4 regions of the Allobosea sp. P4_H5 genome follow, and region 1 is predicted to be linked to each of the others. Evidence: predicted binding sites of a transcription regulator. Region 1 holds the regulator's gene; each other region holds the start of a gene.

Evidence for each region. Region 1 encodes PhoB, which activates phosphate uptake and scavenging genes when phosphate is short. Its sites were predicted from a motif close to TGTCATNNANCTGTCAT; they were not measured.
Region 2: the regulator PhoB is predicted to act here: its motif matches at 1,134-1,150, upstream of AC1DS0_RS15275 (UDP-2,3-diacylglucosamine diphosphatase).
Region 3: the regulator PhoB is predicted to act here: its motif matches at 1,059-1,075, upstream of AC1DS0_RS13570 (inorganic phosphate transporter).
Region 4: the regulator PhoB is predicted to act here: its motif matches at 828-844, upstream of AC1DS0_RS01060 (glycerophosphodiester phosphodiesterase).

Annotation. Positions count from the first base shown of each region.
Region 1 covers NZ_JBFUKM010000013.1:173,148-175,310, reverse strand. Annotated here, with positions in the region: gene pstB (phosphate ABC transporter ATP-binding protein PstB) at 1-26, shown strand, start outside; gene phoU (phosphate signaling complex protein PhoU) at 64-786, shown strand; gene phoB (phosphate regulon transcriptional regulator PhoB) at 815-1,513, shown strand; gene AC1DS0_RS24745 (YnfA family protein) at 1,523-1,843, opposite strand; gene AC1DS0_RS24740 (NUDIX hydrolase) at 1,936-2,163, opposite strand, start outside.
Region 2 covers NZ_JBFUKM010000006.1:349,007-351,169, forward strand. Annotated here, with positions in the region: gene AC1DS0_RS15270 (glycosyltransferase family 4 protein) at 1-143, opposite strand, end outside; gene AC1DS0_RS15275 (UDP-2,3-diacylglucosamine diphosphatase) at 143-1,084, opposite strand; gene AC1DS0_RS15280 (SDR family oxidoreductase) at 1,210-1,989, shown strand; gene AC1DS0_RS15285 (N-acetyltransferase family protein) at 2,056-2,163, shown strand, end outside.
Region 3 covers NZ_JBFUKM010000006.1:24,358-26,520, forward strand. Annotated here, with positions in the region: gene AC1DS0_RS13565 (glycoside hydrolase family 25 protein) at 1-937, shown strand, start outside; gene AC1DS0_RS13570 (inorganic phosphate transporter) at 1,126-2,163, shown strand, end outside.
Region 4 covers NZ_JBFUKM010000001.1:210,474-212,636, reverse strand. Annotated here, with positions in the region: gene AC1DS0_RS01070 (RsmB/NOP family class I SAM-dependent RNA methyltransferase) at 1-417, opposite strand, end outside; gene AC1DS0_RS01065 (hypothetical protein) at 575-712, shown strand; gene AC1DS0_RS01060 (glycerophosphodiester phosphodiesterase) at 896-2,059, shown strand; gene AC1DS0_RS01055 (hypothetical protein) at 2,133-2,163, opposite strand, start outside.

The sequences.
Region 1 (2,163 bases):
ACTACGTCACCGGCCGTTTCGGTTGACATTCCGAAGCGTCGGCAAGCCCCAAGGATACGCCCCATGTCCGACCATATCGTCCGCTCCTACGACGCCGATCTCGAAGGGCTGCGCCGCAGCCTCGCCGAGATGGGCGGCATGTCCGAGCGCATGCTCGGCGACTCCACCGTGGCTCTGGTGCGCCGCGACACCGCGCTCGCCCAGAAGATCATCAGCGCCGACCAGCGCCTCGACAATCTCCAGCGCGAGGTCGAGGAAAAGGCGGTGCTGACCATCGCCCGCCGCCAGCCGCTGGCGAACGACTTGCGCGAGCTGATTTCGGCGATCCGCATCGCCGCCGACATCGAGCGTGTCGGCGATCTCGCCAAGAACATCGCCAAGCGCGCGGTCGCGATCTCCGGCCAGTTCTCGCCGCCGCATCGCGCCGTCGTCGGCCTCGAGCATATGAGCCGCCTGGTCCAGGCCCAGCTCAAGGACGTGCTCGACGCCTATGCCGCCAGCAACGAGCAGAAGGCGATGGATGTCTGGCGCCGCGACGACGAGATCGACGCGCTCTACACCTCGCTGTTCCGCGAGCTCCTGACCTATATGATGGAAGATCCGCGCAACATCACCTTCTGCACGCATCTCCTGTTCTGCGCCAAGAATGTCGAGCGCATCGGCGACCACACCACCAACATCGCCGAGACCATCCACTACCTCGTCACCGGGCAGTCCATGGACGAAACCCGACCGAAGCTCGACACCACCAACATCCTCGTCGACCTGCCGGCGGCCAATGGCTGAACCGGCGGGCGCTTGAACGGACGCTGACATGCCCGCACGCATCCTGATCGTCGAGGACGAGGAGCCGCTCACCCTGCTGCTGCGCTACAACCTCGAGGCCGAAGGCTTCGAGGTCGACAGCGTGGCGCGCGGCGACGACGCCGAACTGCATCTGCGCGACCATACGCCGGACCTCGTCCTGCTCGACTGGATGCTGCCGGGCCTCTCCGGCATCGAGCTTTGCCGGCGCCTGCGCACGCGCCGCGACACCGAGCGCGTGCCGATCATCATGCTGACGGCCCGCGGCGAGGAGACCGAGCGCGTGCGTGGCCTTGCCACCGGCGCCGACGACTATGTCGTCAAGCCGTTCTCGCTGCCCGAACTGATCGCCCGCATCCAGGCACTGCTGCGCCGTGCCAAGCCCGGCCACGTTGCCGGCTTGCTCGCTGCCGGCGATCTCGAGCTCGACCGCACCACCCGCCGTGTCCGCCGTGCCGGGGCCGAGCTGCATCTCGGGCCGACCGAGTTCCGCCTGCTCGAATTCCTGATGCAGGCGCCGGGCCGGGTCTATTCCCGGGCGCAATTGCTCGACGCCGTCTGGGGCCGCGACGTCTATATCGACGAGCGCACTGTCGACGTCCATGTCGGGCGCCTGCGTAAGGCGATCACGCCCGCCAATGCCAAGGACCCGCTGCGTACGGTGCGCGGCGCCGGTTATGCCTTCGACGAGACATTTGCGCGAAGTTGAGCGCTTCTGTCAGCGCGGCGCGGCGACGATCATCGCGGCGCCGGCGAGACAGAGCGCGGCGCCCGCCAGATCGTAGCGATCCGGCGCGACCTTCTCGACCAGCGCCATCCAGGCCAGCGACGCCACGATATAGACGCCGCCATAGGCGGCGAAGGCGCGTCCGGCGGCTGGACTGTCGAGCAGGGCCAGCAACCAGGCGAAAGCCGCGAGCGATACCAGGCCTGGCAGCAGCCACCAGACCGACTTGCCGAGCTTGAGCCAGGCCCAGAAGGCGAAGCAGCCGGCGATCTCCGCCAGCGCCGCGCCCGCATAGATCGCGAACGTCGCCATGCCGATGCCTACGGTTCCGGCCCGAACGCCGCGGCCAGCCGGGCGAAGACCGGGCGATACGCCTCCGATGCCAGCGGGGTCAGCGATCGGGCCTAATCGAAGTTGAACCAGCGGATCTCGCTATGCTCGTCATTGCTGATCTTGGGGTCGCCGCCAGTCCATTCGGTGACCGCGAACAGATGCCAGAGTGCGGGCGTGACGCCATCCGTCTCGGTCGTCTCGATCGTTTCGAAACGGCGGAAGACCGTCGTCGTGACGCCGAGCTCTTCCTGCAACTCGCGGACGAGGGCGGCCTCGACGGCCTCGCTTGGCTCGACATG
Region 2 (2,163 bases), on a different contig from region 1:
AGCCCAACCTGCCAGAAGCCTTCCGGCGTCAGCATATGCGGGGTGACGCCGAACTCCGGCGCCGCCTCGACCATCCGCTCCAGCGAGCGCACGACGCCGTTGATCTGCGGCCGCCAGGCGTCCGTCGCGATCAGGACGCGCATCAGCGCGCTTTCCGCTCAGCCTGTTTTGGCTGAGCGCCAAGAATTCGCGCCAAATCTAAATGCTGGGGCATGTTCTTATCCCAAAAGTGGTTTCCACTTTTGGGGAACATGACCCGGGCGGCCTCGACGAGGCTCGGCACTGGCGCCGGGCGCGCTGTTGTGGGCAGTGCCGGCTTCTCGCCCTTCTGTCGATGCTGCGGCCAGCGGACGATCTCGAAGCGGCCATCGTCGTGCTCGACCACAGCCGTGCAGCTTTCGACCCAGTCGCCGGTGTTGATGTAGGTCAGCCCGCCGATCTCGCGCTGCGCGGCATGGTGGATGTGGCCGCAGATCACGCCGTCGGCCTTGTGCCGGCGCGCCTCGTCGGCAAGGCACTGCTCGAACTCGCCGATATAGTTCACCGCGTTCTTGACCTTGTGCTTGGCCCAGGCCGAGAGCGACCAGTGCGGCAGGCGAAGGACGCGGCGGACCCGGTTGATGCCGTGGTTGAGCACCAGCGCGATCGTGTAGGCCCAGTCGCCGAGCAAGGCGAGCCATTTGGCATTGCGCACCACGAGGTCGAACAGGTCGCCGTGGATGACCAGCATGCGCTTGCCGTCGGCCGTCTCATGGACGATGTCGTCGACCAGGGTGATGCCGCCGAACTGCAGGCCGGTATAGTCGCGCAGGAAATCGTCGTGATTGCCGGTGACGTAGATCAGCTTCGAGCCCTTGCGCACCTTGCGCAGCAGCTTCTGCACCACATCGTTGTGGGACTGCGGGAAGTACCAGCCGCTCTTCAGCCGCCAGCCATCGATGATGTCGCCGACGAGGTAGATCGTCGGCGCGTCGTAGTCGCGCAGGAACTCCAGCACGAGATCCGCCTGGGCTCCGCGCGTGCCCAGATGCAGGTCCGAGATGAAGATGCTGCGAACTTGCTTGGCGTCGCTGTCGTCGCTCATGGCCGCCGGCCCATACTGTTGCCTTGCCTGCGGCGTGTGTCTGATTTGCACTACGCTTTGATGACGCGGCGCCAAAACCGTGCTTTGCCTGCCCGCACAGGAACGGATCTTTCCGGGAGACGACAATGGATCTGGGTATCGCCGGCCGCACGGCCATCGTTTGCGCCTCGAGCAAGGGGCTGGGCCGCGGTTGCGCGCTGGCGCTAGCCGAAGCGGGCTGCACCGTCGTCGTCAACGGCCGCGACGCCAAGACGCTTGAGGAGACCGCAGCTGCGATTCGCGCCAGCACCGGCGCGACCGTGATCGCCGTCGTCGCCGACGTCTCGACCAAGGCGGGCCAGGATGCGCTGCTTGCCGCCGCGCCGAATCCCGACATCCTCGTCAACAACAATGGCGGCCCGCCGCCAAAGCCCTTCCGCGAAGTGACGCGCGAGGGACTTCTTGAAGGCGTAGCGCAGAACATGGCGACGCCGCTGGAACTGGTGCAGCGCGTCGTCGACGGCATGATCGAGCGGCGCTTCGGCCGCATCGTCAACATCACCTCGGCGAGCGTGCTGACCCCGCTGACCGGCCTCGATGTCTCCTCCGCCGCCCGCGCCGGTCTGACCGCTTTCCTCGCCGGCGTGGCCCGCGAGATCGCCCATGCCAACGTCACCATCAACAACATCCTGCCCGGCGTGTTCGACACGGACCGGATCAAGACCGCGACGAACAAGGTCGCCGAGATGCAGGGCATCAGCATCGAGGAGGCGACGAAGCGCCGGCTCGCCGCCGTCCCGGCCGGCCGCCTCGGTACGCCCGACGAGTTCGGCAAGCTCTGCGCCTTCATCGCCAGCGCCCATGCCGGCTACATCACCGGCCAGAACTTCCTGATCGACGGCGGCTCGTTCCGGACGAACTTCTGACACCGGGCCGGCCGGGCCGCGGCAGAGTGCGCCCCGGCTTTCACCTGCAGTACCAAACTGAGACCGATGACCATCGCCTATCGACGCGCCGTCCCCGAGGATACGCCCGCCTGTGTCGTCCTGCGCGGCAGGACACGAGAGAACGCCTTCTCGGTCGAGCGCCTCGCGGAAGCG
Region 3 (2,163 bases), on a different contig from region 1:
CCAGCTGGCGATCTGCGCCTTGCTCGGCCTGTTCGGCGCCGAGCCGGCGCTCGCGCTTTATCCGAAGAAGAGCGATTCCGACCCCCATGCCGGCGTGCGCGATGCGCGACGCCGCGTCATCCAGGGCATCGACGTCTCGCGCTGGCAGGACGATATCGACTGGCAGAAGGTCAAGGATGCCGGCACGCGCTTCGCCTTCATCAAGGCGACCGAGGGCGGCGACCATCTCGACCCGATGTTCAGGAAGAACTGGGCCGAGGCCAAGAAAGCAGGCGTACCGCGCGGCGCCTATCACTTCGTCTACTGGTGCCGGCCTGCGAAGGATCAGATCCGCTGGTTCAAGCGCCACATCCCGCGCGATCCCGACGCCCTGCCGCCAGTCCTCGACGTCGAGTGGAACGGCGAATCCGCCAGATGCGGCAAGAAGATTCCGCGCGAGAAGGCACTCGCCAAGATCCGCGAGATGCTGAAAGGGCTGCAGGAGCACACCGGCAAGAAGCCGATCATCTATACCGACATCACCTTCCACGAGGACGTGCTGGAAGGTGAGTTCAACGACCATCCCTATTGGCTGCGCTCGACCGCCGCCCCGCTGCACCATCGCTATGAGCGCAAGCAGTGGGAGTTCTGGCAGTTCACCACCACTGGCCGCGTCCCCGGCATCGGCGGCGACGTCGACCGCAACGCCTTTTTCGGCAGCGAGCATGAATTCGCCGCCTGGCGCGACGGGCGCTATGACATCGGCGCGCGCAAATGGCGCGGCGGCGAGCCCAAGGTCGCGACCACGCCCAAGCCACCGGCCACGCCGGCCGGCCTGAGGACGCCGAAGGCGGCCGGCGGCACACCGCTGAAATTCCTGCCGCCCGGCAAGATTCCGCGCACCGCATCCCGCGACGTCGCTACGACAGGTTCGCTGGCAAATCGCGACGAGGACTGACGAAACCGAGCCGAGCCGCAAGGAATCGCTCCCTGGCACGCCATTTATTAGACTAAAGTCGTAAGACTAAACTTTCTCAGCTTGCGCAGTGACCTTTCGCAATCGCGACAATACGCTCGATCGTCATCAGACTGTCGGCAACACCGCTCAGCTTCCGCGCATCTCAACGGAGTTGTGGGGACGTCGCGATGAGCACCGTTACGCTGGACCAAGGTCAGGATCTCAAGCCGGGAGCCGGAAAACCGAAGCTCGATGCACCGCAGGGCGCGATCGCCGGCCTGATCTTCGCCGCCGTGATGACGGTCGGCCTCGGTTATATGTGCTATTCGCTCTACCAGGACATCAGCGGTACCGGCATGCCGGCGACGACCTGGCTGCCCTTCGCCCTGCTCGGCGTGGCCATGCTGATCGCGCTCGGCTTCGAGTTCGTCAACGGCTTCCATGACACCGCCAACGCTGTCGCGACGGTGATCTACACCAACGCGATGCCGGCCAGTGTCGCAGTCGTCTGGTCGGGCGTCTTCAACTTCCTCGGCGTGATGATGGCGTCCGGCGCCGTCGCCTTCGGCATCATTTCGCTGCTGCCGGTCGAACTCATCCTGAATGTCGGCTCCGGTGCCGGTTTCGCCATGGTCTTCGCGCTGCTGATCGCCGCGATCATCTGGAATCTCGGCACCTGGGCGCTCGGCCTGCCAGCCTCCTCCTCACATACGCTGATCGGCTCGATCATCGGTGTCGGCCTCGCCAACCAGCTCTACAACAGTGCGAGCGGGACCTCCGGCGTCGACTGGACCAAGGCGACCGAGATCGGCTGGTCGCTGCTGATCTCGCCGCTCTTCGGCTTCATTGCCGCGGCGCTGGTCTTCCTGACGCTCAAGCTGATGGTGCGCAATCCCGAGCTCTATGCCGAGCCCAAGGGCAACAAGCCGCCGCCGCTCTGGATCCGCGGCATCCTGATCGCGACCTGCACCGGCGTTTCCTTCGCCCATGGCTCGAATGACGGCCAGAAGGGCATGGGCCTGATCATGCTGATCCTGATCGGCTGCGCGCCCACCGCCTATGCGCTGAACCGCGCCATTCCAGCCGGCGATCTCGATAATTTCCGCAAGACCGCAATCGCCGCCAGCGCCGTCATCGACCAGAAGGCGCTGGGCTACGCCATCATCGGCGACCCGCGCCAGAACGTGACCCGTTATGTCTCCGAGCGGAAGATCGACGACTCGACC
Region 4 (2,163 bases), on a different contig from region 1:
GCCGAAGCCAGCCATGAAGGAGGGCCAGAGCCAGTCCGGCACATCGGCCTGCATCCAGCCGGGCGCGGCGTTGAGATCGAAGGCGGCGAGCCCGGCGACCTCGAACTCGGTCAGCGGTGCGGGGGCGTGATTCTGCCCGCTGAAGAGGTCCGAGATTTCCTCGACGCCCAGGCCGCGCTGGCTGACCAGCATGCCGAGCACGAGCGCCCGCGGCGTCTCCTCACCAAGCGCATGCACCGAGGACGCGCGGCGGCGCAACGCGTCATAGACCAGCGAAGCGACGGCGGCGCGATCCTTCGAGCCGGCGAAACGGCGTGACAGCCCCCAGTCCTTCAGCGCGTCGGCCGCCGGGCGCCGGCGCTCGATCAGGTCCGCCAGGACTTCGATGGCGGCGCTGATGCGGGCGGCGGGAGTCATGTCCGGCAGTTCCTGTGCTTGCTTTGCATTGCGGCCCTCGAGCCCGGCGCCATTTGGAACGATTCCGAAGCGCGACAGCACCCTTGACGCCCTCGTCCCACAGGGCGCAAGACGATACAACTCCTTCCGCAACGCCAACCGCCCAGGAAACTCTGCAATGACCGCCCTCTCCCGCCTCGCGCTTGCCGGCCTGTTCTGCCTGTCGCTCGCCGCCTGCGCCACCCAGCCGGTCGACACCACGCCGCCGCCGGCCAAGCGCCTGGACGCCAAGACCTCGCTGGAAGGCCGCCGCTGAGCGTCCGGAGGCGCCCGCAGCCGCATGGCGAGCGAGCGCCTCGACAAGTTCCCGATACTCTCCTTCGCAGCGCCCATGGACGACATGTTCGAGGCGCTGCGCAGGGGCAAGAAGCCTTCACCAGCCTGTCATATCCGCCGAGCAGTTTCGCCGCCTTTCCGCAGGAAACGAGGATCGGACGAGATGAAGCCCCTGTTGCAGCCGGCGACCATGCTGGCGACCTTTGCCCTCGCACTGGCCGTGCCGGCCCAGGCGCAGAGCCCCGTGCCGACGCTCGACGGAAAGCCGGCCCTGATTGCCGGCCATCGCGGCGCCAGCGGCTATCTGCCCGAGCACACGCTCGAAGGCTACAAGCTCGCAATCGAGCAAGGCGCCGACTTCATCGAGCCTGATCTGGTCGCGACCAAGGACGGCCATCTCGTCGTCCGCCACGAGCCGATCATGTCGGGCACCACCGATGTCGCGACCCGGCCGGAATTCGCCGCGCGCAAGACGACCCGGAAGATCGACGGCGTCGACACCACCGACTGGTTCGCCTCCGACTTCACGCTCACCGAGATCAAGACGCTGCGGGCCAAGCAGGCCTTCGCCGATCGCGACCAGTCGCATAACGGCAAATATGAGATCCCGACGCTGCAGCAGGTCATCGATCTCGCCAAGGCCGAGAGCGCCCGCACCGGCCGCACCATCGGCATCTATCCGGAGATCAAGCACTCGACCTATCACTCGGCCCTGGGCCTGGCGATCGAGGACAAGCTGCTCGATCAGCTCAAGGCCGCCGGCTGGACGGAGAAAACCTCGCCGGTGATCATCCAGAGCTTCGAGACCGCCAACCTCAAATATCTGCGCGGCAAGACGCAATTGCGTTTGATCCAGCTCGTCGACGCCGACGATGTCGACAAGGATGGCGGCATCGTCCTCGCCGCCCCGTTCGACAAGCCCTACGACTTCGTCGTCACCGGCGACAAGCGCACCTTCAAGGACCTCGTTACGGCCGAGGGATTGAAGGAGATCAAGACCTATGCCGATGGCGTCGCCCCCTGGAAGCCCTATCTGATGCCGGCCAAGCAGGTGATCGGCGACGACGGCAAGCCGCGCGACCTCAACGGCGACGGCACGATCGACGAGCGCGACCGCGTGCTGCTGCCGCCGACCGACGTGGTGAAGAACGCCCACGCCGTCGGCCTGTTCGTCCACACCTGGACCTTCCGCAGCGAGCCCAAGCGCCTCGCCTCCGACTTCAAGGGCGACCCGGCGGCCGAGTACAAGGCCTATCTGGCGCTCGGCATCGACGGGCTGTTCTCGGACTTCCCGGACCAGGCTGTGAAAGCGCGCAACGCCAAGTAACCACGCCGCAAAACGAGGCCGCCGTACCAACTGGGTGCGGCGGTCTCGTTTACGCGACACAACTCAACGCGACTTAATCGCAGACCCGCACCGTGCGACGCACC